3 regions of the Aeromonas sp. TS_SC_11 genome follow, and region 3 is predicted to be linked to each of the others. Evidence: predicted binding sites of a transcription regulator. Region 3 holds the regulator's gene; each other region holds the start of a gene.
The links. The regulator LexA, encoded in region 3, represses DNA repair genes until DNA is damaged. The targets are predictions, from matches to a motif close to ANCTGTNTNNNNANACAGNT.

Region 1 (10,781 bases), 2.4 Mb from region 3:
TCTTCATCGCCATTCTCTGGTTGACCGAAGCCCTGCACGTCACCATCACGGCCCTGCTGGTACCTTTGCTGGCCACAGTGCTCGGGGTGCTTGACATGAGCAAATCCCTCACCGATTTTGCCAACCCTATTCTGTTCCTGTTTTTTGGTGGTTTCGCCCTCGCAGCCGCCCTCTCCAAACAGGGATTGGATACCCTTATGGCGGGCAAGGTGATGCACCTGGCCAACGGTCATCTGGGCTGGGGGATAATATTGCTGTTTACCATCACGGCGGCCATGTCCATGTGGATCAGCAATACCGCCACCACCGCCATGATGCTGCCGCTGGCCATCGGTATGCTGGCACGGCTCGACAGCAAGAAGGAACGGGCCACCTTCGTCTTCGTACTGTTGGGTATCGCCTACAGCGCCAGCATTGGTGGCATAGGCACCCTGGTCGGCAGTCCACCCAATGCCATCGCTGCCGCCCAGATGGGGATTGGCTTCACCGACTGGATGAAGTTTGGTGTGCCTGTGGTGCTGATCCTGATGCCTTGCGGCATTGCCCTGCTCTATCTGGTGACCCGTCCGCAGCTCAACCACAGGGTCGAGATCCAGGATGTCACCATCAACTGGACCCGCGAGCGCAAGGTAACACTGGCTATCTTCCTGACCACAGTCGTGCTCTGGATCGGCTCGCAACCCATCTCCAGTGCCCTGGGCGGCATTCCTCAGCTTGATACCCTGATCGCCATGGGTGCCATCATCGCCATCGCTGTCAGTCGTGTCGCCAGCTGGGATGACATCAATCAGAACACCGACTGGGGCGTGCTGATGTTGTTTGGCGGCGGTCTGACCCTGAGTGCCATCCTCAAGGTGACCGGTACCAGCGCCTTCCTGGCCAGCCACCTGTCAGCCGTATTGGCCGATGCCAATATCTTCATCATCTTGCTGATGCTGGCGGCATTCGTGGTATTCCTGACCGAACTGGTCTCCAACACCGCCACCGCAGCCCTGCTCATCCCGCTGTTTGCCGGGGTGGCTGAAGCGCTGGGCGTATCCCCCATCGTCATGGCGGTGCTGATCGCCATAGGTGCCTCCTGCGCTTTCATGCTGCCGGTCGCCACCCCACCCAATGCCATCGTCTTCGCCAGCGGCCATATCCGCCAGAAAGAGATGATGAAAGCCGGTATGGCACTGAACGTCGTGTTCACCGTGCTGCTGGCAGGGCTTGCCTACTTTGTCGGGGACATTCTCTGATCCCCAAATGCCCTGAAACAAAAAGCCCTCGCATTGCGAGGGCTTTTTCATATCAAGAGGTTATCAACCTTGTACGTTGCAGCTCTTCAGATTCCAGATCCGATCCACGTAGTCCTGGATGGAACGGTCCGAGTTGAACTTGCCCATGGTAGCCGAGTTGATGATGGCTTTCTTCGCCCACAGCGCTGGATCCCGGTACCAGGTGTCGATGAGCTTGTGCGCGTCGGAGTAGGAAGCAAAATCGGCCAGGGTCAGGTAGGGATCGCCCCCTTCCAGCAAGGAGCGCTTGATGGAGGCCAGCTCGCCCGGACGACCCGGCGTGAAGTAGTCAGTGTCGAACCAATCCAGCACGGCCTTGAGCTCGGAGTTGGCATAGTAGAAGTCGTACGGGTTGTAGCCGCGCGCCTTCAGAGACTTCACCTCATCCACGTTCAGACCGAAGATGGCGCAGTTTTCGGCACCCGCCTCTTCCGCGATCTCGATGTTGGCCCCATCCAGTGTCCCTATGGTGATGGCGCCGTTCAGTGCCATCTTCATGTTGCCGGTACCGGAGGCTTCGTAACCTGCAGTGGAGATCTGCTCGGAGACATCGGCCGCCGGGATCAGCTTCTCGGCCAGACTCACGCGGTAGTTCGGCATGAACACCACTTTCAGCTTGCCCTGGATGCGAGCATCGTTGTTGACCCGTTCCGCCAGCTTGTTGATGGCGTAGATGATGTCCTTGGCCAGCTTGTAACCGGGCGCCGCCTTGGAGCCGAAGATGAACACGCGCGGGTGCATGTCATAGTCAGGATTCGCCAGCAGACGACGGTAGAGCGCCATGATATGGATGAGGTTCAGCTGTTGGCGCTTGTACTCGTGCAGACGCTTGATCTGGACGTCGAAGATCGCCTCGGCACTCACATCGATGCCGGTTTCGGCCTTGATGACCTTGACCAGTTTCTCCTTGTTATGACGCTTGATGGTCATGAACTGCTGCTGGAATGCCTTGTCGTCGGCAAACTTGGTGACGGCACGCAGCTTGTCGAGCTGCAGCGGCCACTCTTTGCCCACCACTTCGTTATAGAGCTCGGCCAGCTCTGGGTTGCAGGCCAGCAGCCAGCGACGGGGCGTCACGCCGTTGGTGACGTTGCACATCTTCTCTGGCCACAGCTCGGCGAACTCGGGGAAGAGATCCTCTTTCACCAGCTTGGAGTGGATCTCGGCCACGCCGTTCACCTTGGACGAACCGATCACGCACAGGTTACCCATGCGCACCTTGCGTACATCCCCTTCTTCAATGATGGAGAGTTTGGCCTTGATGGCATCGTTGCCTGGCCACTTGGGTTCGACCAGATCGCTCAGGAAGCGGGCGTTGATCTCGTAAATGACTTCCAGGTGACGGGGCAGCACCTTCTCAAACAGGCTGACGGACCACTTCTCCAGCGCTTCCGGCAACAGTGTGTGGTTGGTGTAGGAGAAGACCCGATAGCAGATAGCCCAGGCGGCATCCCAGTTCAAGTCTTCCTCATCCACCAGCACCCGCATCAGCTCGGGGATAGCCACAGTCGGGTGGGTATCGTTGAGCTGAATGGCAATTTGCGCGGCAAAATTGCTGAAGTCACTGCCATGCACCCGCTTGTAGCGGCGCATGATGTCCTTGATGGAGCAGGCACAGAAGAAGTACTGCTGGATCAGGCGCAGCTCTTTGCCCGCATCTGTTTCATCATTCGGGTAGAGCACCTTGGAGATGGTTTCGGCCTGGGCTTTTTCAGCCTGGGAATCGATGTAACCACCGGCGTTGAACACGTCCCAGTCGAAAAACTCGGAGGCACGGGATTCCCACAGACGCAGGATATTGACGGTGTGACCGCCAAAGCCCACCACAGGGATATCCCAAGGCACCCCTTTGATCTTGCGACCTGCGTGCCATACCTTCTTCAGGCCACCCTTGTCGCCGAACACGGTTTCCACATAGCCGTAGAGCGGGATCTCCTGCACGGATTCCGGGCGGCAGATCTCCCAGGGATTGCCATATTCACGCCAGGAGTCCGGGCGTTCGATCTGACGACCATCCTTAATCTCCTGACGGAACAGGCCGTGCTCGTAATGGATGCCATAACCGACAGCCGGGTAATTCAGGGTGGCAAGGGAGTCGATGAAGCAGGCAGCCAGGCGGCCAAGGCCACCGTTGCCGAGCGCCATGTCCGGCTCTTGTTCACACAAATCGGTCAGTTCCAGACCGAGTTCACCCAACGCCTCTTCACACACTTTGTAAAGGGAGAGGTTGTGCAGATTGTTGGAGGTCAAACGCCCCATCAGAAATTCAGCAGAGAGATAATGAATCGCACGAGTATCTTTCTTGAAATGAGTCTGCTGAGTACGGGTCAGGCGCTCGTACACCTGTTCGTTGACGGCGGCTGCGGTCGCTTTCCACCACGCTTCTGGCGAGGCTTTCTGTTCGCTTGTACCCAAGGTAGAACGCAGGTGACGCACGATACTCGCCTTGAGCTGATCTTTATCCAGTTGGAGATCCTGGTCTGTCTTCTTCTTGGTAGCCATAAACCATTTCCTTCGTTACAGAATAATAAAATTGTTATCCCATCAGGGACCGGTGCTGTTGTTATCTCAGAATATGTTCCGGCGTGGGCATACTAGCTAAAGCCGATGGTTTAAAAGTTAACGCAAGTCACACTTTAACGTATAAAAATGACAGTTCAAGCTTGAAAACCCTTTCCTGAAACTTATTAATCAGGAACATTCATTTCATTTAAAATCAGTAACTTAACAAATAAATGCAAATATAAATCCGTGAATAGGTTTTCAATCATTGCCAAGTACTGAAAATCCATGAAAATAGCTGAAAATTCAGCGCACATTGAAAACGATTTCAATGTGCGCTGTTCATAAAGTAAGATTGGTTCCCCCCGATAACGACGATCGACTCCCCTTCAACCATGGGCCTTGAACTGATTGCTCATGGGGTCGTAGTGATAGCCTATCTGCATTAACCGGGTCGCCAATTGATCCTCCGTCATGTCGTAATAAGCCAGTAGTTCCTCCAGGCCATCACACTCCAGCCGCAACTTTTCATTGATGATCCCGAGCAGGATATTGGCATCCAGCCGTTGCAAGGTACTGACGTCCATCTTCATCTCTCCTCTTCATCCAGATACTGTATAACCATGGGCGCCACCTCCCTCTTTGTCCACAGCCTAAAAAACAAGCACCCCGGTAAAAACAAAATATCCATTACAATCAATAGCATAGGTTAACACCCTGCCAGCTTGATCACATTTTTGGCCATAAATGGCTTGTCACTGACCTGAGTTGCAACTACTGTATACGCATACAGCATGGTTATCCATACAGGACAAACATATGAGCCAGCCCATGAGTCACCTCCCTTTCGCCGCGTCTGTCAGCATGAGCAATCCCTGGCCAACCCGCCATCAAAGCAAGGTGGAAGAAGCGTGCCACACCGCACCTGCCAGCGATGAGCGGCCATTGCTCGACGAGCTGGTGAGACTGAGCCATGGTGACACGGGCTGGATCCTGCTGATTGCCCCGCCAGGCCTGCCAGTGGCCAAACAGCTGCAGGCTCAGGGGATCAACCCCGCTCGGGTGCTGGTGGTGCACAGCCCCAAGATCAAGAACTGGCAGCTAATGCTGGAGCAGAGTCTGGGCAATGGTCACTGCGCAGCTGTCTTGACCTGGCTGCCTGCACAGGTTTCGCTGGATCGCGTCAAGCTGAGCAAACTGGGACAACGCTTCGGGGTGCTGACCCGCTTTTTCGAGCCTGCAGGAAAACTACTGCCCGTGCACAGCGGCCCGCTGGCCTACGGCGGACAGGATGTCTATCTCAACCACTGATGGTCCAGAACAGCCTGGAGACTCGAAATCGCCGTGAAGAAATGGAACAAGCGGAGAAGGGATCAGGCAAGAGCCAAGAAAAAGGCCCTAGAAGAGTGACCAAGCAGAAGTGACCCGTCTGGTCTGTACACCTGAGCCAGTACCAACGCCAACCTGCGGGACGATAGAAAAAGGCGACCCTAAGGTCGCCTTTTTACGCTGTCACCCAATGTCACAGACGGCTTGGTCGTTTGCTCGTGCCACCCCACAGGAATGATACGAGTATCCTTGGCCCTGGCTCAACACGACTATCAGGAGAGCTTGCCATCCAGCTCGGCAATCTTGGCCGACCAGTAGGCCGGGCCTGTCTCGTGGATATTGTTGCCCTGAGAGTCCACCGCCACTGTCACCGGCATGTCTTCCACCTCGAACTCGTAGATGGCTTCCATACCCAGATCGGCAAAAGCCACCACCCGCGACTTCTTGATCGCCTTGGCGACCAGGTAGGCTGCGCCCCCTACGGCCATCAGATAAACAGCTTTGTGCTGCTTGATACTCTCGACTGTTTTGGGGCCACGCTCTGACTTGCCGATCATGCCGATGAGACCGGTTTCCCCCAGCATCATGTCGGTGAACTTGTCCATTCGGGTGGACGTCGTGGGGCCGGCAGGGCCAACCACTTCGTCACGAACTGCATCGACCGGACCAACGTAATAGATGAAACGGTTGGTGAAATCGACCCCTTCCGGCAGACCCTCGCCATTTTTCAACATGTCGGCAATGCGCTTGTGGGCTGCATCGCGACCGGTAAGGATCTTGCCGGAGAGGAGTACTGTGTCGCCACTCTTCCAGCTGGCGAGCTCGGCCTTGGTGATACCGTCAACATTGACACGGCGCACATTGGCCCCCGCTTCGCGGGTGATCTCCGGCCAATCGGCCAGTTTTGGAGGGGTCAACTCGGCCGGGCCCGAGCCATCCAGCTCGAAGTGGACATGGCGGGTGGCTGCACAGTTGGGGATCATCACCACCGGCTTGGAGGCGGCATGGGTCGGGGCACTCTTGACCTTCACGTCCAGCACTGTGGTGAGGCCGCCCAGACCCTGAGCACCGATCCCGAGCTTGTTGACCTTGTCATAGAGTTCGACCCGCAGCTTCTCTTCGGTGGTCTTGGGACCACGGGCGATCAGCTCCTGAATGTCGATGTGCTCCATCAAGGCTTCCTTGGCCAGTACGGCCGCCTTCTCGGCGGTGCCACCAATGCCGATGCCCAGCATACCGGGCGGGCACCAGCCGGCGCCCATGGTCGGCACTGTTTTCAGTACCCACTCGACGACATCATCGGATGGGTTGAGCATCACCATCTTGGATTTGTTCTCGGAGCCGCCGCCTTTGGCCGCGATGCTCACTTCCACCTTGTTGCCCGGGATCATGTCGATATGCACGACAGCAGGGGCGTTATCCTTGGTGTTCTTGCGGCTGCCGGCCGGGTCGGCCAGCACGGAGGCGCGCAGCGGGTTGTCCGGATTGGTGTAGGCACGGCGCGTTCCCTCATCCACCATCTCCTGCACCGTCATGTCGCTGTCCCACTGCACCTGCATGCCTATCTTGACGAAGCAGGTAACGATACCGGTATCCTGGCACAGGGGACGATGCCCTTCGGCTGACATGCGGGAGTTGATCAGGATCTGGGCCAGGGCATCCTTGGCGGCCGGGTTGACCTCACGGTCATAGGCAGCCTTGGCTGCATGGACGAAATCAAGGGGGTGATAGTAGGAGATGTACTGCAGGGCGTCGGCGACGGAATCGATAAAATCCTGTTTTTTAATGATGCTCATATCATCCTCACTGGTCCTTGTCTCCGTCGTGGTGGCAGAGCAAGGGCTTCCATATGAGCCGTGCTTCGGTGCCATAGTGTCAGGCGATATGCCTGTCGGCCCGATAGACAACGGCGTGTTTGTTCTAAAAATTCCGATGCCTATGATACGCTTGCCCCCCCATACCGGCTAGGGAGCAGGGTGCAAACTGTTGCCTGTGTAACAAAAAATGAAACCAACTCTTCATATCCACCACTTTGATCACCAGACAGCGCTGCATGCGTTGTTTGCCCGTCTGCATCATCAGCCCTGGGCCATGTTGCTCGAATCGGCCGGCCCGCAGGGAGCGGACAACCGCTTTGACATCATCAGCGCCGACCCGCTGGCAACCCTGCAGACAGAGGGGCCACTGACCTGGATAACCCGGGGCGAACAGTGTCTGTCGTTTGACACGGATCCCCTGACCCTGCTGGCACAATGGCAACGGGATCTGCTGGGCGAGAAAGCACCGCACTGTGACGAATTGCCCTTTATTGGCGGCGCCCTCGGGCTGTTTGGCTATGATCTTGGCCGTCGCTTCGAGCGATTGCCGACACTGGCCGCACAGGATGTGTCCGTCCCGGACATGGCAGTCGGCATCTATGACTGGGCCCTGCTGCGCAACGTAGCAAGCGGCACCTGGCAGCTGGTGCATTGGGGCGATGAAGCAGGCCTCCATCGCCGGCTGCAGTGGCTGGCCGCGCAGCACGAGATGCCAACACCGCCATTCGCCCTGCAGAGCGAGTGGCGCAGCAACATGAGCCGCGCCGAGTACGGCGAGAAATTTGCGCAGGTACAGGCTTACCTGAGTGCAGGGGACTGTTATCAAATCAACCTGACCCAGCGCTTCAGCGCCGCCTATTGCGGCGATGAGTGGCAGGCTTATCAGGTGTTGTCCCGCGCCAACCAGGCTCCGTTTTCGGCCTTTGTTCGCCTGCCACAGAGCGCCATTCTAAGCCTCTCCCCCGAGCGGTTTCTGCTGCTTGATGATCGCCATATCGAAACCAAGCCCATCAAGGGTACCCGCCCCCGACTCGCCGATCCGCAGCAAGATCGGGCCAGCGCCCTCGAACTGGCTGGCGCCGACAAGGACAGATCAGAGAATCTGATGATCGTGGATCTGCTGCGCAACGATATCGGCAGGGTGAGCCGTCCTGGCTCCGTCAGCGTGCCCAGCCTGTTTGCCGTGGAGTCGTTCCCGGCGGTGCATCATCTGGTGTCCACCATCCACGGCGAGCTGGATAACCGCTGGCAGGCGGTGGATCTGCTGCGCGCCTGTTTCCCGGGCGGTTCTATCACCGGCGCCCCCAAGATCAGGGCCATGGAGATCATTGAGGAGCTGGAGCCCCAGCGCCGCAGCGCTTACTGTGGCAGCATCGGCTATCTGAGCCAGCATGGCCGGATGGACACCAGCATCTGCATTCGCACTCTGATTGCGGCAGACCGCCAACTACACTGCTGGGCCGGGGGGGGAATCATTGCCGACTCCGATGTGGACAGTGAATATCAGGAAACCTATGACAAGGTGGCCCGCATACTGCCGTTGCTGGAGACGCTGAAAAGCCGATAAGCTGAGAAGTTGAGAAGTTGAGAAGTTGAGAAGTTGACAGAATGGATAACGGAGTGACCATGAAAGAGACCCAAGCGCAGGATTGAGAGACGATTCGAGAGAATAAACAAGATGGACCGCGCCGAACTGCTGACCCGCTTTTTACTGCAACGCCCTGCCCCCGCCCATCGACTGACGGTGGCAGGGCTCAAACCTGCCGCCGTCTTGCTGCCGCTGGTGGAGCGGGCCGACGGCTTGCAACTGCTGCTGACCCGCCGTAGCGCACACCTGCGTCATCACGCGGGACAGATTAGCTTTCCTGGTGGGCGACAGGATCCGGACGATCACAACCTGATCCACACGGCATTGCGGGAAACCTGGGAAGAGCTGGGCATCATACCGGCTCAGGTCGAGATCATCGGTACCCTGGCCCCGCTCAACACCATTTCCCAATACGATGTGCTACCCGTGCTGGGGCTGGTTGCCGCCGATTATCAACTCACCTTGAGCCAGGATGAAGTGGCTCAGGCCTTTGAAGTACCACTCCATCATCTGCTGGACCCACGCCACCACATAGCCCTGACCATTCCAAGAGCCGATCAGCTACACACCATCTACTGGATACCTTGGCAGGATCACTTCATCTGGGGGGCGACTGCCAGCATGATCCGCCAGCTATCTCGCCAACTTGCCACGTAACATTTTGCAAACATATTCCAGTGCAATATTTGCGCGTTAACAATAAACTAACGTATGTGTTTATAAAAAAAAATTGATTTTTTATTCTTTCGATCACATTTCCATAAAAGAGTGAGGGTTTATCCCTCACAAAGGTGAATTTGATCAACATTTTTGATTAGAAAAACCGTATCCTTGCGCCGACTCAACAAAAAACACACATTCGGGGTGAGACACATGTCTAATACAGTCATAGGCGCACAGGAAGTTGCAGCCTCACAGGAGCAAGGAACGAGCTCAATCCAATCTCGCGGTTGGAGCAAACAAGACACTAGCTGGGTTATCAGCCTGTTCGGCACTGCCGTCGGCGCGGGTATCCTGTTCCTGCCCATCAACGCTGGCATGGGTGGCTTCTGGCCACTGGTGGTCATGGCGCTGCTGGTCGGCCCCATGACCTATCTGGCCCACCGTGGCCTCGCCCGTTTTGTACTTTCGTCCAAGCAACCCAATGCCGACATCACACAAGTGGTGGAAGAGCATTTCGGGGTGGGCGCCGGTAAATTAATCACCCTGCTCTACTTCTTTGCCATCTACCCCATAGTGCTGATCTACGGTGTCGGTATCACCAACACCGTCGAAAGCTTCATGGTCAACCAGTTGCAGATGGCTGCGCCACCACGCTGGCTCCTCTCCATCGTGCTGATCATGGGCATGATGTCGGTGATGCTGGCGGGCGAGAAGCTGATGCTGAAGGTCACCGAGTTCCTAGTCTACCCGCTCATCGCCATCCTGGTAGGTATCTCCTTCTACCTGATCCCCGACTGGACTGGCGCCGCCCTGTCCCAGGTGCCGTCTGCCAAGGATTTCGCCACTACCTTGTGGCTGACCATCCCGGTACTGGTGTTCTCCTTCAACCACAGCCCGGCCATCTCCAGCTTCTCTCTGGCCCAGCGTCGTGATCATGGCGACCATGCAGTCGAGAAGTCCGATGCCATTCTCAAGCGCACTGCTACCATACTGCTGGGCTTCGTGATGTTCTTCGTCTTCTCCTGTGTCATGAGCCTGACCCCGGAACAACTGACTGAAGCCAAGTCACAGAATATTGCCGTGCTCTCTTATCTGGCAAACCAGCATGCAAGCCCCATCATCTCTTACTTCGGTCCGCTGGTTGCATTCGTCGCCATCGTATCCTCCTTCTTTGGTCACTACCTGGGTGCCCGTGAAGGTCTGAAAGGGATGATCGTCCAGAACATGCGCAAATCCGGCAAAGAGCCGAACCACAAGAAGGTTGAGATCTTCATCATCGCCTTCTTCATCCTCACCCTGTGGGGCACGGCCATCGCCAACCCCTCCATCTTGGGCATGATTGAATCTCTTGGTGGCCCCATCATCGCCACCATCCTCTTCATCATGCCGATGTACGCCATCAAACGCGTACCAGCCATGGCAAAATACCAGGGACACATCAGCAACGCGTTTGTTGCTCTGATGGGTACCATTGCCATCTCCGCCATCCTTTACCAGCTGTTTGGCTAATCACCAGACCATAACGGCAAAGCAAATGCCCGCCAGTGATGGCGGGCATTTTTTATGATCAAATAACCCATTCCTGTAATGCTAAACCGCACTCTT
Region 2 (10,781 bases), 1.6 Mb from region 3:
GGCGAGCGCCCCGCAGCCGTGAGCCTGAGCCAGGATGGCGGCCAGCTCGGCCAGCGTGGGCAACCGCTCGCCCTGTGCCAGCGCCGCCAGGAGACCGGCGACGAAGGCATCCCCCGCCCCCGTGGTGTCAAGCGGGGTCACTTTCGGCCCCACCCACTCCAGCAGCTCGCCCTCGAGGCGGGCCACCACTCCGGCCGCCCCCCGGGTCACCAGCACCAGCGCCGGGCCTGATATGGTGGCGAGCCCCGCGACCAGCTCATCCTCGCCGCTCAGCAGCTGCAGCTCGTCAATCGAGAGCTTGACCACATCCGCCAGGGCGATTGCCTGGCGCACCACTGGCAGCATCTCGGCGGGGTTGCCCCACACCTCGGGCCTCAGGTTGGGGTCGAAACAGACCCGTCCCCCCGCGTCCTTGATGGCGGCCATGGCCTGCAGGCAACTGCCGCGTACCGGTTCGTTGGCGAGCGCGATGGAGCAGGTGAGCAACCACTGGCTGGCCTGGAAGCCGGGCAACTCATCCGGGGTCAGAAACTGATCCGCACTGGGGCGCACCATAAAGGTGAAGCTGCGCTCCCCCTCTTCATCGAGCGCCACCAACACTGTGGAGGTTCGATGATCAGGATCCGCCCGCAGACAAGCGGTATCCACCCCTTCCCTTGCCAGGGTATCGGCCATAAAGCGACCGAAGGGATCGGCGCCGACCCGGCCGATAAAGGCTGACTCGCCGCCGAGTCGCGCCACCCCGACCGCCACATTGGCGGGTGCGCCGCCCGGGCACTTGAGGTAGTGCAGCTCCCCTTCCGGGATCAAGTCCACCACCGCATCCCCCATTACCCACACACGATTCGTCACCTTGCTACTCCACTGCTGCACAGGATTCACTGACGGGGCCTGGCCCTCATCTCTCTTGGCTTTTATTATCAGCTAAACCGGTTTAGCTAACCAACAGATCCTGGCACCGGCTACCATTTTTGTGATCGGGATAACGAACTAGAACCAGGTTTCCATCTGCACGCCAAAGTTCCACTCGCCACCGGCGGTGAAGTTGCTCTGGCCCATGGCATCGTCGCTGGCGTAGCTGTCGAGCTCGGATGACCAGTCCATCCAGGTGGCGAACACCCGCAGCTCCGGACGCTCGAAGAAGCCGGCGGTCTGCGCCTTGAAGGTGGGGGCGAAGGTGAGCTTGGTGAAGTTGCCGTTCACCGCCTGACGACCCTTGTAGCCCTTGGGATCCAGATCCATGTACTGCCATGCCGCCTCATAGACCAGCTCGACGTTCTGGCTCAGCACCTGGGCTACCCGGGTATTGAGGGTCAGCCACTGATACTCGTCCCCCTTCACGTAGCGATCCTGGCTCTGCTCCGCCAGCAGAGCCGGCGCGAAACGCCAGCGCGGGTTGAGGTCGGTGGCGCCAAACACGGCAACCCGCACCGCATCTGCATCGGGCAGCAGTTCGCTGTCGGAACCCAAGCCCTTGAGCTCGGCACCCAGACCATGACCGTAGAGGATCGCCGCCTTGGAGAAGCCGGGGTTGATGCCAAAGAAGCTGTCGGCGTGATAAGCCACCAGGGTATGGGCTCCCTTGTCCGCCGCCTCGCTTCCCTTGCCACCGTCGTTGATGCGCTGTTCGTTGTCATTGGCCGAGAGGCCGTTCACCATCCACTGCCAGTTGCCGAAGCGGTTGTTCATGGTGAGGATGTAGCTCTCTATGTCCGACAGACCGCTGGCACTGATGTCGCCATAGTCGCGGCCATAGAGGGAGAAGTTCGCCTTCCAGCTGTCGGCCAGTTGCACGTCATAGACACCGCCACCGGTACCGGCCAGGAAGACCACGTCCGAGTCGAGCCAGTGGATGTCGAAGTTGTCCCGATCAAAGCGCTTGCCCGCCCACAGCACCGCATTCTTGAAAGCGCCATCGAAGCTCGCCAGATTGCCTATTTCGGCAAACACCTGGCGGGTATTGAGGCTCGAGTCGCTGGCGGTCCAGTCGTTGCTGGTCTCCACGCCATCTGCCAGCATCAGCTTGTAGCGTGCCCAGCTGCCGTCATCAAACGTCTGGGTCTTGAGCAGATTCGCTTCCATGTAGGTGTCGTCTTCGTTGCCAAGCCGGCCCACTGCGCCCCCCACTGACCCTGCCGGCGTGATGTAAGGGCCGCCCCGCCCACCGTTGCCATTGCCGTTGACCAGGAGGCCAGAGCGGGCGTAGCCGTGAAACTCGAAACCCTGTGCCCCCGCCGTCTTCTCATCCACCTTCTGGCTGCGGCTGTTGGCGACCTGGGCCTGCTCACTGGCCGCACTCGCCTTCACCTCGGCCTGACTGGCACGGCTCTCTGCCGCATCAGCTCTCGCTTCAGCTGCCTGTACCCGCGCCTCCAGCGCCGCCAGCCTGGCTTCGATACCGCCCTCCGCCGCCCACAGCGGGCTGCTCATCCCCAATCCCAGCGCCACTGCCAACGCCAATTTGCTCTTGAACATGGTCATCTTCCTCACCTGTCGTGTGTTGCCCGGTCGGGCTCTGTTTTTATCGGCGAAGAGAGCATAGCTAAACCGCTTTAGCCAACTCAAGATGCCAGCTAAACCGTTTCAGCTACTCTGTGAGCGGGATAACATTTGTACAGAATGAATTGGCGGGAGTTGTGAGGTGGATCCCTCATCAGGATCCACTCAATAACGAAGAGACGGGCCGAATGGCAGGCAAAAAGAAAGCCGGCACAGAGGCCGGCTTTGCTGGGATGCGCTGAGATCAGCGGGTCAGGTCGTCGAAGAAGCGTTTCACCCCTTCGAAGAAACCTTCCGATCTCGGCTTGTGGGTCTTGGCGGCGGCACCGCTGAACGATTCGTCCAGCTGGCGCAACAGCTCTTTCTGGGACTCGGTCAGCTTGACCGGAGTCTCGATCACCACCTTGCACATCAGATCCCCCACCTGGCCGGAGCGCACTGACTTGACGCCCTTGCCCCGCATGCGGAACATCTTGCCGGTCTGGGTCTCGGGAGTGACCTTGAGCTTGACGCGGCCATCCAGGGTCGGCACTTCGATCTCGCCACCCAGGGCGGCTGCGGTGAAGCTGATGGGCACTTCGCAGTAGAGGTTGTTGCCGTCACGCACAAAGATCTCGTGCTCCTTGACGTGCACCTGTACATAGAGATCCCCGGCCGGAGCGCCCGCTTCCCCCGCTTCCCCTTCGCCGGAGAGACGGATACGGTCGCCGGTATCGACGCCCGCCGGGATCTTGACCGACAGCGTCTTGGTCTTCTGGTAACGACCTTCGCCATGGCACTTGCGGCACGGATCCTTGATGATCTTGCCGCGACCGTGACAGTGCGGACAGGCCTGCTGCACCGCGAAGAAGCCCTGACGCATCTGCACCTGACCGGCACCGTGGCAGGTCGGGCAAGTCTGGGCTGTGCTGCCGGTGTGGGCACCGGAGCCGTTGCAGACCTCGCAGTGGACCAGGGACGGCACCTTGATCTCTTTGGAGACACCGCGCACCGCCTCTTCCAGGGTCAGCTCCATGGTGTAGCGCAGGTCTGAACCCCGGGCCGGACCACGACGACCGCCGCCGTTGCGACCACCGAAGATGTCGCCAAAGATATCGCCGAACGCATCACCGAAATCGGCACCGCCGCCAAAGCCACCGTGGCCACCGCCACCCTGGCTCTGATCCACGCCGGCATGACCATACTGGTCATAGCGAGCCCGCAGATTCTCGTCGGTCAGGATCTCATAGGCTTCCTTGACCTCTTTGAACTTCTCTTCGGATGCGGCATCACCCTGATTGCGGTCCGGGTGAAACTTCATCGCCAGACGCTTGTACGCCTTCTTGATCTCGCGCTCATCGGCACCTTTCGATACCCCGAGCACTTCATAGAAATCGCGCTTTGACATACTGATCCTGTTGCTACGTAAACAGTTATGCAGACGGGCGTTGGTCACCCAACGCCCGTAAATTCATCGATCAAGCCGATGGGTAGAGCGGGCTCTACCCATCTGGGTGTGGCTTATTTCTTGTCGTCTTTCACTTCTTCGAACTCGGCATCGACCACGTCGTCGTCAGCCTTGGAAGAAGAGGACTGGTTGGCATCGGCGCCAGCACCCTGAGCCTGGGATTGCTGCTGGGCAATCTCCATCAGCTTCTGGGACGCTTCCAGCAGAGCCTGCTGTTTGGCTTCGATGACAGCCTTGTCGTCACCCTTGATGACGGCTTCCAGCTCGCTCAATGCAGTCTCGATCTTGGTCTTGTCGTCGGCAGGCAGGGCGTCACCGGCTTCGGTGATCTGCTTGCGTACAGAGTGGACCAGACCGTCAGCCTGGTTGCGAGTCTGCACCAGCTCTTCAAACTTCTTGTCTTCGGCCGCGTTGGCTTCTGCCTCGCGTACCATGCGTTCGATCTCTTCATCAGACAGACCGGAGGAAGCCTGGATGGTGATCTTCTGCTCCTTGTTGGTCTCCTTGTCTTTGGCAGAGACGTGCAGGATACCGTTGGCATCGATGTCGAAGGTCACTTCGATCTGCGGCAGGCCGCGCTGAGCCGGACGAATGCCTTCCAGGTTGAACTGGCCCAGGGACTTGTTGTCGCTGGCGCGCTTGCGCTCACCCTGCAGCACGTGAATGGTCACGGCAGACTGGTTGTCTTCGGCAGTGGAGAACACCTGGGACTTCTTGGTCGGGATAGTGGTATTCTTCTCGATCAGCGCAGTCATGACGCTGCCCATGGTTTCGATCCCCAGAGAGAGCGGGGTCACGTCCAGCAGCAGTACGTCGGTCTTCTCACCGGACAGTACGGCGCCCTGGATGGCAGCACCCATGGCCACGGCTTCGTCCGGGTTGACGTCTTTACGCGGCTCTTTGCCAAAGAACTCGGCAACTGTCTTCTGCACCATCGGCATACGGGTCTGACCGCCCACCAGGATGACGTCGTCGATCTCGCCAACGGCCAGACCAGAGTCTTTCAGGGCAGTGCGAACTGGTTCGAGCGAGTCTTTCACCATATCTTCCACCAGGGATTCCAGCTTGGCGCGGGTCACCTTGATGTTCATATGCTTGGGACCTGTGGCATCTGCAGTGATGTACGGCAGGTTCACGTCGGTCTGCTGGGCAGAAGAGAGCTCGATCTTGGCTTTCTCGGCGGCATCTTTCAGACGCTGCAGGGCCAGCTGGTCGTTGCGCAGATCGATGCCCTGCTCACGCTTGAACTCGTCAACCAGATAGTTGATGACACGGTTGTCGAAGTCTTCACCACCCAGGTGGGTGTTGCCGTTGGTCGCCAGTACTTCGAAGGTGGTTTCCCCTTCGACTTCGTCGATCTCGATGATGGAGATATCGAAAGTACCGCCACCCAGGTCATACACGGCAACCTTGCGCTCGCCCTTGACCTTGTTCACGCCATAAGCGAAAGCAGCAGCAGTCGGTTCGTTGATGATGCGTTTTACATCCAGACCGGCGATGCGACCGGCATCCTTGGTAGCCTGACGCTGGGCGTCGTTGAAGTAGGCCGGCACTGTGATAACGGCTTCGGTCACCGGCTCACCCAGATAATCTTCGGCGGTCTTCTTCATCTTCTTCAGCACTTCAGCAGAGATCTGCGGCGGTGCCATTTTCTTGCCCTTCACTTCCACCCAGGCATCACCGTTGTCAGCCTTGGCGATGGCGTACGGCATGATCTTCAGGTCACGCTGCACTTCTTCATCTTCGAAACGGCGACCGATCAGACGCTTGATGGCGAACAGTGTGTTCTTCGGGTTGGTGATGGCCTGACGCTTGGCCGGCTGACCAACCAGGATCTCGCCATCATCGGCATAGGCAATGATGGACGGAGTAGTACGATCGCCTTCTGCGTTCTCGATCACGCGAGCAGTGTCGCCATCCAGAATAGCGACGCAGGAGTTGGTAGTACCCAGGTCAATACCGATGATTTTACCCATTTGACGAATCTCCAAATACTTTGAATAAACTGGCGAGGAACTCGCCTTAATGCGTTAACGGCTAGGTGGGGGCTGCCAGTGTGGCTTTCAAGCTCCCGGCATCAAATTTTTTGTGCCGCCGTGGCCTTGGAACCTATATGGGGTCTCAAGTTGACGCTTCAAGCCCTGCCCTCAAAAAACCGCACATTCTTGCCTTGTTTACGGAAGAATGCTTGCCAAATGACGCCAAAAATAAGCAGTTGGCGCCGCAACCAATAAAAAGCCCGCCGAGCGGCGGGCTCAGCACAGCGATGGCAATCAGGCTGGCGCCTTGGAGACCATCACCATGGCCGGACGGATCACCCGACCATTGAGCTCGTAGCCCTTCTGCATCACGGCGATGACAGTGTTCGGTGCCAGCTCGCCATTTTCGATCATGCTCATCGCCTGATGGGCATTGGGATCAAACGGCTGATTGAGCGGATCAAGCGGATTCAGACCAAACTTGGCCACGCCGCTTTGCATCGATTTCAGGGTCAGCTCGACCCCTTCGATCATCGGCTTGAGCTCTTCGCTCTCCTTGTCGGCCAGCTCGATGGCGCGCTCCAGGTTGTCCAGTACCGGCAACAGTTCGGCGGCGAATTTCTCCAGCGCAAACTTGTGGGCCTTCTCCACATCCTGGGCGGCTCGGCGACGCAGGTTTTCCATTTCGGCGACGGCACGAATGGCACGCTCACGCTCTTCATTGGACGCCAGCTGGGCGGCTTCCAGTTGGGCCTCCAGCTCGGCAATGCGGGCCTGCTCGGCTGTCACTTCACTGTCTACATCGGTCGGCTCGACTGGCTGGGCTTCCACTTGCTCCATCGTTTCAACCTTTTGTTCTTCGTGGTTCATGACATCTCCAATTTCAGGGTTGCTTATGAGGGTCTGCTGACGTTCGGGTGCGAGACAAGTCGGCAACAGACCCTGTAATGGCGCTATTATGGGGACGCAGCCTCGGCTTTCAAGGGGAAAAAGGCGCTATCGTCGCCAATGAGCCGCACCGACAGGCAAATTGCCACTTTTCCCGGTACGATGGCGCGAGCAGAACGCTGGCAGCAGACAAATCCCCCACAAAGCGGGGTATACTGCCCCCAATACTCATCCCAGACCCGACAGACTATGGATTCTCCGTTCAAAACCATTGCCCTGATTGGCAAACCCCACCACGAAGGGGCCAACCAGACCCTGACCGGCTTGCATCAGTATCTCACTACCCGTGGTTTCAAGGTGCTGGTCGAAAGCCGGGTCGCCCACACCCTCGGCATCATGGATGAAAACGTGATGGATCTGGTCCAGCTCGGTGAGCAGGCGGACTTGGCCATCGTCGTCGGCGGGGACGGTAACATGCTGGGCGCGGCCCGGGTGCTGTCACGGTTCGATGTGGCGGTGATCGGGGTCAACCGGGGCAATCTCGGCTTTTTGACCGACCTGTCGCCGCAGGATTATCTGCTGCCGCTGGAACAGGTGCTTTCCGGCCACTACAAGAGTGAACACCGCTTCTTGCTGGAAGCCGCCGTCTATCGTCACGGGGAGCGCAAATCGAGCAACCTGGCGGTGAACGAAGCCGTGCTGCACCCGGGCAAGATAGCCCACATGATCGAGTTCGAGGTCTATATCGATGGCAGCTTCATGTACAGCCAGCGCTCGGACGGCATCATAGTCGCCACCCCGACCGGCTCCACCGCCTATTCGCTATCGGCGGGCGGCGCCATCCTCACTCCCAAGCTCAACGCCATCACGCTGGTGCCCATGTTCCCGCACACCCTGAGCAGCCGCCCCATAGTGCTGGATGCGGACAGCGAAGTGCGCCTGCTGGTCTCGCCGGATAATCAGGATGATGCCATGCAGGTGAGCTGCGACGGTCAGGTGACACTGGCGGTTCACCCGGGGGACGAGATCCTCATCAAGAAGAGCAAGCACAAGCTGCACCTGGTGCATCCGCTCGATTACAGCTACTTCCACGTGCTGCGCAACAAGCTCGGCTGGGGCAGCAAGTTGTTTTAAGGCGCTTTTCAACGCTCTTGTCCATCCTGTTGCGGGCCGACTCTTTACTGTATGTAAAACCAGTATATACTGGATGCATACACAGTAATGTTGGCCCATACAGGATGAGACCATGCTGACCCAGCTGACCGTCAACAACTTCGCCATCGTCAAGTTTCTCGAACTCGATCTGCAACCCGGCATGACCTGCATCACGGGTGAGACGGGTGCCGGTAAATCCATCGCCATAGACGCGCTCGGCCTCTGCCTCGGCGAGCGGGCCGAGGCCAGTATGGTGCGCCCCGATAGCGACAAGACAGAGGTCAGCGCCCGTTTCCTGCTGGACGGCAACCCGGCCGCCCGCGCCTGGCTCGCCGCCAACGAGCTGGACAACGAAGGCGAATGCATAGTGCGGCGGGTACTCTCTGCCGAAGGGCGCTCACGCAGCTACATCAACGGCGTGCCCGTCCCCCTGACCCAGCTTAAAAATCTCGGTCAACTGCTGGTCAACGTCCACGGCCAGCACGCCCACCAGCTCCTGCTCAAACCCGACTACCAGCTCAGCTTGCTGGATGGCTATGCCGGCCATCACCTGCTGCTGGAAGAAGTGCGCCAGCACTATCAGCTCTGGCGTCAGCTGCAAAACGAGCTCAATCGCCTCAAGGCCGAACAGCAACAGCGAGAAGCCCGCCGTCAGCTCATCGAATATCAGGTGCAGGAACTGGACGAATTTGCCCTGCAACCGGGGGAGTTCGAGGCGATCGAAGAGGAGCATCAGCGGTTGGCCAACGGCACCGAACTGATGCAGGAGTGCGGCGCCTGTCTCGATCTGCTCTATGACAACGAAGAGACCACCATCGCCGGCCTGTTGCAGGTCGCCGTCGACAAAGCCGAGAGTCTGGTGGGCATGGACAGCCGCCTCAGCCCTGTGCTGGAGATGCTTAACGAGGCGATGATAGGCGTGCAGGAGAGCCACAGCGAGCTGCGCAGCTATCTGGATCGGCTTGAGCTGGACCCGGAGCGCTTCACCGAGCTGGAAGCCCGCCTCTCCAAAGCCATCAATCTGGCCCGCAAGCACCATGTCAAACCAGCCGAGCTGGCCCTGCATCATCAGGATCTGGCCAGTGATCTCGCCCGCCTCAACTCTGATGAAGAGCGCCTCGAGGGCATGGAAGATGAACTGGCCGAGGCCCGCCTCGCCTTCGTGCAAGCCGCCGAGGCACTGAGCCAGAGCCGTCAGCGTTACGCCGAGGAACTCAGCACCAAGGTGACCGCCAGCATGCACGAGCTGGCGATGCCGGACGGCCGCTTCGCCATCGAGGTGCGGCCGGATGCCCAGAGCAGCCTGTCGCCGCTCGGCATTGATCGGGTGGAATTTATGGTCACCACCAACCCGGGGCAACCAATCCAGCCGCTGGGCAAGGTGGCCTCGGGCGGTGAACTGTCGCGGATCAGCCTCGCCATCGTCGTGATCAGCGCCCGCAAGGTCTCGACCCCGACCCTGATTTTCGATGAGGTGGACGTGGGGATCAGCGGCCCCACCGCCGCCGTGGTGGGTCGTTTGCTGCGCCAGCTCGGTGAATCCACTCAGGTCATGGTGGTCACTCACCTGCCCCAGGTAGCAGGCAAGGGCCACCAGCACATGGTGGTGAGCAAGCACACCGACGGCAAGACAACGGAAACCCAGATGCAGGCACTGGATCAGGGCGCTCGCCTCAAGGAGCTGGCTCGTCTGCTGGGCGGCGATCAGATCACCGACAATACCCTGGCCAACGCCCGCGAGCTGCTTGCCTCCTGAGAAGGGACGCCCAACACGGCCAGTAAAAGGGGAGCCTCAAACCTGCGGGTGTGAGGCTCCCCTTCTTTATATGGCTATTTGACGTTGCGATCGCCCTATCCTCTCTTCTATTTTCTCCCCCACACACCAGCCGCTTGGTTAGCCGACATCCAGGGGACTCTCTGGCCTGGATCGAGTGTGGGAGCCAGACCAGAGTACGGGAGCTAAACCTGGCTAAACCTCATAGTACCGCACAGCAACAAGACCCGGCTCCGAGTGCCGGGTCTGGCTCCGTAAGAAGGTGCTAGGACAAGCCGACGCAACCAGCTAGGTGACGGTGTGACCATCAGGACGGTGCGAGTCATCCAGGTTGCCATGACCAGCACCGACGCATAGAGTGAGACCAGGTCGGGAGCAAAAACCCGTGCACCTTCACCTGTTTTATCTGCCCCCTTGTCCGGCCAGCGTCCTTGCGCGGTCGACCAGGAGCCTCCAACTTCAGGAATGCCTTTATGCTCCACGTGTTTGGTCACAAGAACCCCGATAGCGACAGCATCTGCACCGCTTTGGTCACCGCCGACTGGCTCAATGGCCAGGGCAGACCGGCCCAGGCCTATGCACTGGGTGACCCCATCGCCGAGACCCGCTTCATTCTGGAAACCGCCGGGGTCGATGCCCCGCCCCTGCTGCAGGGGAGCGTGGCCAACAAATCTGTGTTTCTGGTCGATTTCAGCGAGCTGGAGCAAGGGCCAGAGGGCCTTGCCGAGGCGGACGTGCAGGGGCTGATCGATCACCACAGGATCGGCACTCTTGTGACTCGGGGCCCCCTCGATGCCTGGATCCGTGCTGTGGGTTGCAGTGCAACTGTGCTGCTGGAGCTGATGGGCTATGACAACCTCTCCCGTTCCCAGGCTCGCCTGCTGCTGGGCGCCATCATCAGCGACACCTTCAGCCTCACCTCGCCGACGACCACGCCCCGTGATCGCGCAGCCGTCAATGCGCTGCTGCCCCTGGCCGATCTGGCGCTGGAACCCTTCGCACAGACCCTGCTGGAACGCCGCACCCAGTTAGGTGATGC
Region 3 (10,781 bases):
CCAGCGTCGTCACCTGAGCGTGCCTGGCAAGCTCGCCATCGCCGGATTCGACGATCTGGATGTGGCGCGCGCCTGCTATCCGGCGCTCACGTCGGTCCGGATCCCTTATCGCAAAATGGGGCAGGAGGCGGCCGAGCTTATCTTGCGCCAGCTGGCTGGCGAACCTGTCATGGGCACGGCCCTGACCCTGGATTTTCAACTGCAGAAGCGTCAAAGCAGTTGATCCCCGTTTCACATTTCATCAAAGAGGCAACCATGTTCAAGGCTCTGTTACTGGAAAATCAAGACGGCAAGACTGCTGCGACCCTGACCCGGCTGGCAGAGAGCCAGTTGCCGGCAGGGGAGGTGCGGGTGGCGGTGAGCTACAGCTCCCTCAACTACAAGGATGGGTTGGCCATCACAGGCAAGGGCAAGATAGTGCGTCAGTGGCCGCTGGTGCCCGGCATCGATTTTGCCGGTACAGTGCTGGAATCGGCCGATAGCCGCTATCAGGTCGGCGACAAAGTCGTGTTGACCGGTTGGGGCGTGGGGGAAGGACACTGGGGCGGCATGGCCGAGCAGGCAAGGGTCAAGGCCGACTGGCTGGTGCCGCTGCCCGCCGGGCTGGATGAGCGCCAGGCCATGTGCATCGGTACCGCCGGTCTCACCGCCATGCTCTGCGTACTGGGACTGGAGGAGGCGGGCATCACCCCCGACAGCGGCGAAATTCTGGTGACGGGCGCCGCGGGTGGCGTGGGTTCCACCGCAGTGGCCCTGCTGGCCGCACTGGGTTATCAAGTCGCGGCCCTGACCGGTCGCCCCGAGGAGCAGGGGGAGATGCTGATGGCGCTTGGTGCCAGCCGCATAGTGCCGCGCGGCGAGCTGCTGGAGCCTGCCAAGCCGCTGGAGAAGCAGCTGTGGGCCGGGGCGGTCGATACCGTCGGCAGTCAGGTGCTGGCCAAGCTGCTGGCCCAGATGAACTATGGTGGTGCCGTGGCCGCCTGCGGGCTGGCTGGCGGTTTCGATCTGCCAACCACTGTCATGCCTTTCATCCTGCGCAACGTGCGGTTGCAAGGTGTCGACTCTGTGATGTGCCCGCTGGCGCGCCGCCAGTTGGCGTGGCAGCGACTGGCGCGGGATCTGCCCGCCAGCTTCTTCGAACAGGCGGTGACCGAGATAGCACTGGAGCAGGTGGTGGCGGCTGCCGAGGCCATCACGCAAGGCCGGATCGCGGGTCGCACTCTGGTCAAACTTTGATCCAGCCTTGACTGGCGAGCCCCATTTTTCTGGATAGACTTTGAGGGCGGGTGCACTATCCAAGGAGAATGAGCATGGGTGGACACAAGCCGGATTACGATCTCGATGATGAATGGGAACCGGAATCCTGGGAAGAAGAGCTGGATGAATGGGAAGACGAGAGCTGGCTGGATGATGACCCTCTCGACGATCAGTAATCCACGCATTGAGAGAACAGGCGGGCCTTGGGGCCCGCCTGATTTTTTTGTGCGGCTCACAGGAATGGGGATGATCCCTTGGTCGCCGACATCAGGCTGACTAGAATGAACTGCCCAAACGACACTCAAGGATGACTATGAGACTCACCATCATACTGTTTGCTGCCCTGCTGGGAGGCTGTGCCTCCAACGATGATCCGTGCGAGAAGGTATGGAGCGATGTGGGGGAGGCCGATGGCAAGCTGGGCTTCACCACGGAACGGGTCGCGTTTCACCAGGACCTGTGTGGCAAGAAGGTGGATGTCGAGCTATGGAAGCAGGGGCGCCAGAAGGGACTGGCCTGGTATTGCCGGCCTGAACACCTCTATCTGGCCGGGCGTTCCGGCAGTGAATACCGTGGGGTTTGCCCCAATGACGGGCAGGCGCGCAGATTGTTCGAGCAGGGGCGCCAGGGCTGGACCGATCAATAGCCGGTCACGTGGTGGGGATGTGCAGTCTTACTCCTCTTTCAACCGCAGCGGCTGACACAGATAGCTTTTGTCATTGGCGCTACGAGCACACTTGCCACAGACAAACTTGGGTTTGCGCACGATTTTGCGCAGTGTCTTGAGATCGGTGGGGATCTCGCTGCGGCGCCATTCACACAGGGTTTTGTTGCCCATAACGACTACCTCGACAACTCGGTGGGGGCCTAGTGTAATCAATTTTCATTTCGAAAACAGCGACTGGGCCACCTTGGCGTGGCCCTCGCTTAAGGCTTGTATCTGTTACTGGTAGAGGAACTTGGTGAAGATGAGCTCGCGTACTGCCTTCTTGCCGGTTTCTTTCACCAGCAGCTCGTTGACCTGGGTCAGGCACTCCTTGCGCAGCTCCTCGCGGTTCACCAGGGACTTTATCTGATCGGCGGTCTTGCTGCCCATCAGACGTATGATGGCGTCGCGGATCAGGGGGTCGTGCTGCTCCAGCAGCTTGAGGTCGCCCTCGTTTTCAGCCATCAGCTCGACCGTGACCCGGATATAGCCGAGGGTTTTACCATCGCTCAGGTAGTTGGTGATGATGTCGGGATCGAGAGCATGGTAGGAAAAGCCGGGCTTGGCAGCCGCTTCGGCGTCTGCCGGGGGCTCCTCTTCGGACGAGGCCTGCACATGCAGGGAGCCACAGCTCAGTAACAACAGCAGCAGAATTTTGAAGATCTTCATATAGATGGCTCATCAGCGGCAGGTACCCCATTTTTGATGTTGCCATCGGGGCCGTCAAGCACGGATGTTCTTACAATTCTCGAATGATTTACGGATAATAAACCGGATTTTAACCTGATAACGTAAATCTCCGGATGGTGAAGCCGTGAAGTCCGAGTTGACTGTTCCCCTTATCCAGCTAGCGCCGTGGCGGGTTCCCGCAGAGTGCGAGCTGCCCGAGGCATTGCGGCCCTGGTTGCTGGAGGCCGATTCCATGACCCGGCGTCTGCGTCACCACAATCGCCACTTCTCGGTGCAGCTGCTGGGCAATCGCAGTGTCACCCTCTGCGCCGATGAACAGCAGCTAGTGGCCGCCGAGCAACCCATGGGCTTGTGCCGCGAGGTGATACTGCACGGCGATGGGGGGCCGGCTGTGCTGGGCTGGACCCTGTTTGCCGAAGCCGCCCTGCAAGAGAGCGGGCTGCGCGAGCTGGGTGAGCAGCCCTTGGGCGAGCGTATTTTCGGTGACGAGCCTGCCCGCCGCGATCACCTGCAACTGGCCTGTTTCGAGATTGCGAGCAATCCCTGGTGCCCGGCCGCCACCGTCTGGGGACGTCGTTCCCGTCTGTTTCTGGGGCAATGGCCACTGTTGGTCCATGAACTCTTCTTGCCCTCTCTGTCATGCAACAAGGAGCTGGAGTGAATCTGTTAACCAAGGAGCGGGGACTGGCCTATGTGCAGCTGGCCCGCATCGACAAGCCTATCGGGACCCTGCTGCTGCTGTGGCCGACCCTGTGGGCGCTCTGGCTGGCGGCCGGCGGCCTGCCGGATCTCTGGACCCTGCTGGTGTTTGTGGTGGGCGTGTTTCTGATGCGCTCGGCCGGTTGTGTCATCAACGACTATGCGGATCGCAACTTCGATGGCCATGTGAAACGTACCGCCGGTCGGCCACTGCCCATGGGCAAGGTCAAGCCGCGGGAGGTGCTGGCGCTGTTTGCCGTACTGGCGCTCATCTCGTTCGCGCTGGTGCTGACCATGAACTCCCTCACCATAGCGTTGTCGTTCGCGGCCTTGCTGCTGGCAGTCTGCTACCCCTTCATGAAGCGCTATATTCCGATCCCGCAACTGGTGCTCGGCATGGCCTTCTCCTGGTCTATCCCCATGGCCTATGCGGCTCAGGCCAACGCCTTGCCGCTGGTGGCCTGGCTGGTATTCCTCGCCAATCTGCTGTGGACCATCGCCTACGACACCCAGTACGCCATGGTGGACAGGGATGATGACCTCAAGCTCGGCTTGAAATCGAGCGCGATTCTGTTTGGTCGCCACGACAAGCGGATCATCGGCGTGTTGCAGCTGGCCACCCTGCTGATCCTGCTGGCGGTAGGCCAGTTGATGGGGCTGGGGGCTTGGTATTACTGGGGGCTGTTGGGGGCTGCGGCCCTGTTTGTCTACCAGCAGCGGCTGATCCGGGAGCGGCAGCGGGAGGCCTGCTTCCAGGCGTTTCTCAACAACAACTATGCGGGGGCGCTGGTATTCATCGGTCTGGTGCTCAACTACCTGTTGCCGTGACGCATGTCAGGATAAAAAGAAGGCCGCATGATGCGGCCTTCTTTGTTTCCGGTCTCTGTCAGAGCCGGTTGCCCGCCTGTATGGTGCGGCGGATCTTGTTGCTCAGCAGCGGCACTATGTTGTCGGCCAGCGCCTGGAAGCGGCCCAGATCCGGTTTGCACTCGGGAGAGAGGTAGCCCTCCTTGCGCAGGGTGTGGATCAGGGTGCTGAACAGCTTCTGGTCGAAGAACTCGGGGGCATTGATGCCGTGCAGGGTGCCGAGGCGCTCCGCCATCATCAGGCCGTCCGCCTCCAGCTGCTCCGCCTCGACATAGGGCTGGGCCAGCACCCGGGTCAACACGATGGCGTAGCGTTGCAGCGTCTCTTGGATGCTCTCGGCCAGCAGCAGCAGGCGCATCTGGTTGCCAGGATTGACCCAGAAGCCGCCATCCCGTGCCTCGACCAGTTGCTGGCGTTGCAGTTCGGCCAGCAGGGCATCGACCAGCTCCGGCAGCTCATCCTCTTCGTAGTGGAGGAACAGCTCCGTCTTGAGCAGCGGATAGATGTCGATGCAGCGGGCGACGATCTCGCCGCGGGATATCCCTTCGCAACGTTCGATCAGCGCGGCCACCAGGGATGGCAATGCAAACAGGTGCAGTATGTTGTTGCGGTAGTAGGTCAGCAGGATCGCCTGATAGCGGTCCAGGCTGATGATCTGGCCCAGCTTGTCCTCGCTCACCTCGAACTTGTTGAGCTCCATCGCCTGATCCAGCAGTGTCTTGGCATCCTCAGCCGGGATTGTGCTCTGGGGGCTGTAGGGCACCTGCTTGAGCAGGTCCAGATAGGTGTTGAGCTGTGCCTGCAGTTCATCGCGAGTCAGGGCGTGGCGTTCGGCGGCTAGCAGTGCCAGCGCGCTCAGGGTCAGGCCATTGACGGCGGCGGCAGCGTTGATGCGGGTCATCAGCAGCTCGCCCAGCCGGGTGACTGTGGGTGCCATCCACTCTGGGCGCTCCTCCTGACCTATGTGGTCCTTCCACTCGGGCACATGTTCATTGAGGTAGCTGTTGAGGGTCAGGGGTTCGCCGAAGTTGACGAAGCCGCGGCCATAGTTGCGCAGCTTGCGCAGTATGCCGAGCACCTGCAGGAAGCTCTCTTTCTCCTTGCGGCTACCCTTGAGCTCGTTGTGATAGGTGTTCACCTCCATCACGTGCTCGTAGCCCAGATAGACGGGCACCAGGGTCACGGGTCTGTCCAGCCCGCGCATCATGGCCTGCAGTGTCATCGCCAGCATGCCGGTTTTGGGTGGCAGCAGACGACCGGTGCGGGAGCGCCCACCCTCGGTAAAGAACTCCACCGAATAACCCTTGGCAAACAGCAGGTTCAGGTATTCGCGAAATACAGTGCTGTAGAGCGGGTTGCCCTTGAAGGTGCGGCGGATGAAGAAGGCGCCGCCGTGGCGGAAGATGGGGCCCGCCGGCCAGAAGTTGAGGTTGATGCCCGCCGCTATGTGGGGCGGCACCATCCCCTGGTGGTAGATGACGTAGGAGAGCAGCAGGTAGTCCATGTGGCTGCGATGGCAGGGCATATAGACGATCTCGTGCCCTTCTTGCGCCAGCTGGCGTACCTTCTCGGCGCCGTTGACCGAAAGGCCGCGATAGAGCTTGTTCCACAGCCAGCCGAGGAAGCTTTCACTGAGGCGGATCAGCCGGTAGGAAAAATCGGAGGCGATCTCGTCCATGTAACCGTGGGCGCGCTTTTGCGCTTTCTCCAGGCTGATGCCCTCGCGCTGCGCCTCCTCTTCTATGGCCTGCTGGATCACGCTGGAATCCAGCAACTGCCTGAACAGCAGGCTGCGGTTAGGCAGCTTGGGGCCGGTGGCCGCCAGCTGCTGGCGGCTGAAGTGGGTGCGGGCCACCCGCGCCAGCTTGTGGGCGATAGCCTCGTCGGTGCCGTGCTTGTCGGCCATTTGACGCAGGGAGAGCGGCGGAGAGAAGCGCACCAGGTTCTCGCGGCCCTTGAGGATCACGATCAGCGCCTTCTTGAGGCGGTTCGGTGCCAGGCTGCTGATGATGTTCCAGCCGGAGGCCTCTTCCCCTTCCCGGCCGGGGGCGCGACCCCAGAACAGGGTGACGGGCACCACCTGGATATCCAGTGCCGGATCCTGCTTGTGCAGATCCAGCAGCTGGTGGAACTCCTGCAAGAAAGGCAGCGGTTTGCTGCGCTTGCCGAACAGGGGAGGCGGGCGGTCCAGACAGACATAGCGCGGCAGCAACTGACCGTTCAGCTCCAGCGGGGTGAAGGGACCGGGCAGGCCGAGATCCTCGCAGCACTGTTGCAGTGTCATCAGGTCGGTGATCGAGCTGGTTTTCAGGGCATAGACTATGGGTCTGGCTGGATCCAGCTTGAGCTCTGTGATGGGATTTTCCGGCAGGCTCTTGTGATTGACCAAGCCACTGACCGGCCATTGCAAGATGGCTCTGGAAATCTTCTGTCCAAGGGACATGTGCGTCTGCTCTCCAAAAAAATGCGGCGTGAGCATAACAAATCACCGGCGGCTTGTCGCCGAGAGGTACGATGAGTCGGCTGCGCAGCCGTAAAACCATGGCAAATAAGGGGTTGGCCGCGACAAATGTCAGCCGCGCCTTGCCTTGGCCACTGCACTGTATATACTGCCAGTGTGCTGTATAAAAAAACAGGTGCCAATGTTATGAAACCCCTTACCCCACGCCAGGCCGAAGTGCTGGAACTGATCAAGGTGAATATGAGCGAGACCGGCATGCCGCCGACTCGTGCCGAGATTGCCCAGAAGCTTGGTTTCAAGTCGGCCAACGCGGCCGAAGAACATCTGAAGGCCCTGGCCAAAAAAGGGGTCATCGAGATCATGCCGGGGACCTCTCGTGGCATCCGCCTGCTGATTGAAGAGGAAGCTGTGCTGGAAGAGACAGGCCTGCCTCTGATCGGCAAGGTCGCGGCCGGTGAACCCATACTGGCTCAGGAGCATATCGAGAGCCACTATCAGGTGGATCCCGCCCTGTTCCATCCGCGGGCAGACTTCCTGCTGCGGGTGCAAGGCATGAGCATGAAGAACATCGGCATCCTGGATGGCGACCTGCTGGCCGTCCACAAGACCCAGGAAGTGCGCAACGGCCAGGTGGTGGTGGCACGTCTCGACGAAGACGTCACCGTCAAGCGCTTCCAGCGCAAGGGCAGCCAGGTGTGGCTGCTGCCTGAAAATGAAGAGCTTGAACCCATCGCCGTTGATCTCTCCTGCCAGCAACTCACCATAGAGGGACTGGCCGTCGGCGTAATCCGCAACGCCGACTGGATGTAACAGCACGGCCTCCCTCGGGAGGCCGTCTCGCTTCTGTACCCCTTTCCCCATGATTTCAATCAGATCCTGATACCCGTGATTTTTGTCTGTCTCGCCCGTCCGCATCCGGCTCATTTCAGATATATCCTTGGCTAAGGCAGTCACTTGCTTGATCTGCCCCGAATGCTCGACAAGACGATCCTCTCCCACTTGGCAGGTGGCAGGAATCAAGGTCAGCAGGGATGCATAACAACAGCCTCAGGCGGCGCGCCGGACAGCAAGGGCGCTACCAGCCCAGTTAGATGGAGGCGTTCGCGGGATAGAAGGGAGGGTGGCCAGCATTGCACCGGCGGCATCTGCCGTCTGGAGAATAAAGGCACACCTGCGCAGTCGACACGCGGCAGTCATCGATCTGGCCACCCAAGGGGGCTGTCGATGCCGACCGGCGTGACCTGTTGGTCAAGGAGGACAGGTATGGCTTCAAGCTCGCCATGGGATCCGGGTCTGGCATCGCCCGCTTCTTCCATCACCCGTTTCATCAAGGGTAACCGGATGACCCGTTTCTATGCTCTCTGGGTACATCACAAGGGTGCCTGCTGGACTGTCTGGCTTGGCTGCCCCAAAGACAAGATAGTCCGCCTGGTGCGGCTGTTTCACCGTCATAGCGACACGGGACAAACGGATCTTCCCTGGACCGCTCCCGTCATACCGCTGCGTGCCCTGACAAAGCGCGCCCATGAGCGCCGCAGACAACAACCCTGATGTTTCCTGGCCCTTGTCTCACAGCCCCACCTTGATGGTGGGGCTGTTGTTTTATGGCCCAGCCCGGCTGACCAGTGATTATGGGAGCCTCTTTTGACCCAAGCGGCATCCGGTGCAAGGGATAACCCGGAGCGCGATGGGCTGGGTTACAATGGGCCATCCATTCGTGCCCACTCTGCGGGCATGTCGCAGTGAAAAGGTCTGTTGTTATGGTTAAACCGCGTTATCCCTTGCTGTTCCTGCTGCTGGTCGGGGGCATGATGGCTGCATTCCACTGGAGCCGACCCTCCCTGCCCGAGCAGGCCGACTATTATCCGGCGGGGCGGGACATCAATCCGTTTGCCTTTACCGACGAGGATGGGCAGCCCTTCGTTCCAGCCAGTCTGGTGGGGCACTGGACCTTTCTGTTTGTCGGCTATACCTTCTGCCCGGATATCTGCCCGACCACGCTGGCGGATCTGCGCTCCGTCTATCCGGCGCTGAAGAAGATTGCACCGGACAGCCAGGTAGTGTTCATTTCGGCGGATCCGCAGCGCGATGACATCACTCGCCTCAAGACCTATACCGCTTTCTTCCATCCCGAGTTCAAGGCGGCAACCGGCCCCCACGAGAAGTTGTTCCCGTTTGTGCGCAACCTGGGCCTCATCTACTCCATTGCCGAACAGGGAGAGAAGGATTACCTGATCGACCACTCCGCCTCCATAGTGCTGATCAATCCGGAAGGCAAGCTGGAAGCCGTGTTCCGCCCCCAGATGAGCGAGGGGCGAGTACCCCACGTGGTCATGGAAACCCTGGTCTCCGATTTCGCCAAAATAGTGCGACTGGAGGGCGAATGATGCCGGATGAGTGGCTGCTCTCATGCTGATCCCGCCCTGGTTGACAGACAGGCGGCGCCATGGGGCCGTGTTTGCCCTGGCATTGCCCATGGTGCTCTCCAATATCACTACCCCATTGCTGGGGCTGGTGGATACCTGGGTGATAGGCCAGCTCGGTCAGGCCTGGTTTTTGGGAGGCGTCTCGGTCGGGGCTACCCTCATCAATCTCATCTTCTGGCTGCTCGGCTTCCTGCGCATGTCCACCACAGGGCTGACCGCCCAGGCTCATGGCGCCGGTAGTCCAGGTGGCCAGCTCGACACCCTGGCGCGGGCGCTCGGTCTCGCCGTCGGGCTGGGCGTGCTGCTCTTGCTCTTGCTGCTGCCCCTGCTGCCCGTGCTGATTGCACTCAGTGGCGGGTCAGCCGAGGTGCAGATTTATGCCAGCGAGTATGTGTCGGTACGGATCTGGAGTGCGCCTGCGGCGCTCTGCAATCTGGTGATCATGGGCTGGTTGCTGGGCATGCAGGATGCCCGCAGCCCCATGCTGTTGCTGATCTTCACCAACCTGATCAACATGGCGCTGGATACCTTGTTCGTACTGGGGCTGGGCTGGCAGGTGAAGGGAGTGGCCGCCGCCTCTCTGCTGGCAGATTACAGCGCCCTGGGGGTCGGACTCTGGCTGGTGAGCCGCCATCTGCGCCGCCTCTCGCCCGAGGTGTGGCAGGGGGCCTGGCAACGCTGGCGTCAGTGGCCCGCGCTGTTGAGATTGCTCAGCCTGAATCGGGATATCTTCATCCGCTCCCTCTGCCTGCAGCTCTGCTTTGCCTTCATGACCTTGCAGGGTGCGCGTTTGGGGGATGTGGCAGTGGCCGCCAATGCGGTGCTGCTCAACTTTCTGATGCTCATCTCCTACGGGATGGATGGCTTTGCCTATGCGGTGGAGGCCATGGTGGGCCGCGCCATCGGCCGGCGGGATCGGCAGGCGCTGCGCGAAGCCATTGTCTTGAACCTTGGCTGGGCGCTGATCATAGCGATTGGTTTCAGCCTGCTGTTTGCGGCGGGCGGCAGCCAGCTCATCGCCCATATTACCGACATACCGGCGGTGATCGCCGAGGCAAACCGCCAGTTGCCCTGGCTGATCCTGATGCCGTTACTGGCGGTCTGGTGCTTCCTGCTGGATGGGGTCTTCATTGGCGCTACCCGTGCCCGGGAGATGCGTAACAGCATGTTGGTAGCGGCGTTTTGCGGCTTCTTCCCGGTCTGGTGGCTCTGTCAGGGCTGGGGCGTTGCCGCCTTGTGGGCCGCCATGGGCGCCCTGATGGCGGGCCGAGGTCTGACGCTGGGGTATCTGTGCTGGCAATTGGAACGTGATGGCCGCCTGTTGCATTCACCCCATGGGGTGAGCCAGGTTCAGAGCGAACCCTCATAACCCAGCTGGCGCCAGCTCTCGTACACGAATACCGCGACCGCATTGGAGAGATTCATGCTGCGGCTCTGGGGCAACATGGGGATGCGCAGCCGCTGTTCGAACGGCAGGCTCTCTATGATCTCCAGTGGAAGACCTCGGCTCTCCGGGCCGAACAGCAGGGCATCACCGGGCGCGAACTGCGCTGCAGAATGGGCGGTACTGCCCTTGGTGGTGCAGGCAAACACCCGCTCGGGAGCAACGGCAGCCAGAAATGCCTCATAGCTCGGCCAGCGTTTCACCTCGGCAAACTCGTGATAATCGAGCCCG

Region 1: AC1P02_RS15475 (DUF4250 domain-containing protein) is a predicted target of LexA. The motif match lies at 4,555-4,574, and genes of this name have one in related genera.
Region 2: recN (DNA repair protein RecN) is a predicted target of LexA. The motif match lies at 7,993-8,012, and genes of this name have one in related genera.

The regions. Positions count from the first base shown of each region.
Region 1 is NZ_CM170470.1:3,331,569-3,342,349, reverse strand. Features, by position in the region: gene AC1P02_RS15485 (SLC13 family permease) at 1-1,238, shown strand, start outside; gene AC1P02_RS15480 (glycogen/starch/alpha-glucan phosphorylase) at 1,302-3,779, opposite strand; gene AC1P02_RS15475 (DUF4250 domain-containing protein) at 4,169-4,366, opposite strand; gene AC1P02_RS15470 (cell division inhibitor SulA) at 4,599-5,090, shown strand; gene AC1P02_RS15465 (fumarate hydratase) at 5,381-6,904, opposite strand; gene pabB (aminodeoxychorismate synthase component I) at 7,200-8,492, shown strand; gene AC1P02_RS15455 (CoA pyrophosphatase) at 8,604-9,170, shown strand; gene AC1P02_RS15450 (serine/threonine transporter) at 9,387-10,685, shown strand.
Region 2 is NZ_CM170470.1:2,506,114-2,516,894, reverse strand. Features, by position in the region: gene AC1P02_RS11810 (aminoimidazole riboside kinase) at 1-831, opposite strand, end outside; gene AC1P02_RS11805 (carbohydrate porin) at 991-2,481, opposite strand; gene dnaJ (molecular chaperone DnaJ) at 2,744-3,886, opposite strand; gene dnaK (molecular chaperone DnaK) at 4,000-5,922, opposite strand; gene grpE (nucleotide exchange factor GrpE) at 6,220-6,795, opposite strand; gene nadK (NAD(+) kinase) at 7,063-7,947, shown strand; gene recN (DNA repair protein RecN) at 8,060-9,724, shown strand; gene AC1P02_RS11775 (DHHA2 domain-containing protein) at 10,216-10,781, shown strand, end outside.
Region 3 is NZ_CM170470.1:911,988-922,768, reverse strand. Features, by position in the region: gene AC1P02_RS04395 (LacI family DNA-binding transcriptional regulator) at 1-223, shown strand, start outside; gene acuI (acrylyl-CoA reductase (NADPH)) at 256-1,236, shown strand; gene AC1P02_RS04385 (hypothetical protein) at 1,311-1,433, shown strand; gene AC1P02_RS04380 (DUF2799 domain-containing protein) at 1,571-1,903, shown strand; gene AC1P02_RS04375 (hypothetical protein) at 1,931-2,095, opposite strand; gene AC1P02_RS04370 (flagellar basal body-associated FliL family protein) at 2,201-2,632, opposite strand; gene AC1P02_RS04365 (chorismate--pyruvate lyase family protein) at 2,778-3,314, shown strand; gene ubiA (4-hydroxybenzoate octaprenyltransferase) at 3,311-4,180, shown strand; gene plsB (glycerol-3-phosphate 1-O-acyltransferase PlsB) at 4,239-6,662, opposite strand; gene lexA (transcriptional repressor LexA) at 6,867-7,490, shown strand; gene AC1P02_RS04345 (hypothetical protein) at 7,944-8,231, shown strand; gene AC1P02_RS04340 (SCO family protein) at 8,441-9,067, shown strand; gene AC1P02_RS04335 (MATE family efflux transporter) at 9,090-10,475, shown strand; gene trmL (tRNA (uridine(34)/cytosine(34)/5-carboxymethylaminomethyluridine(34)-2'-O)-methyltransferase TrmL) at 10,457-10,781, opposite strand, start outside.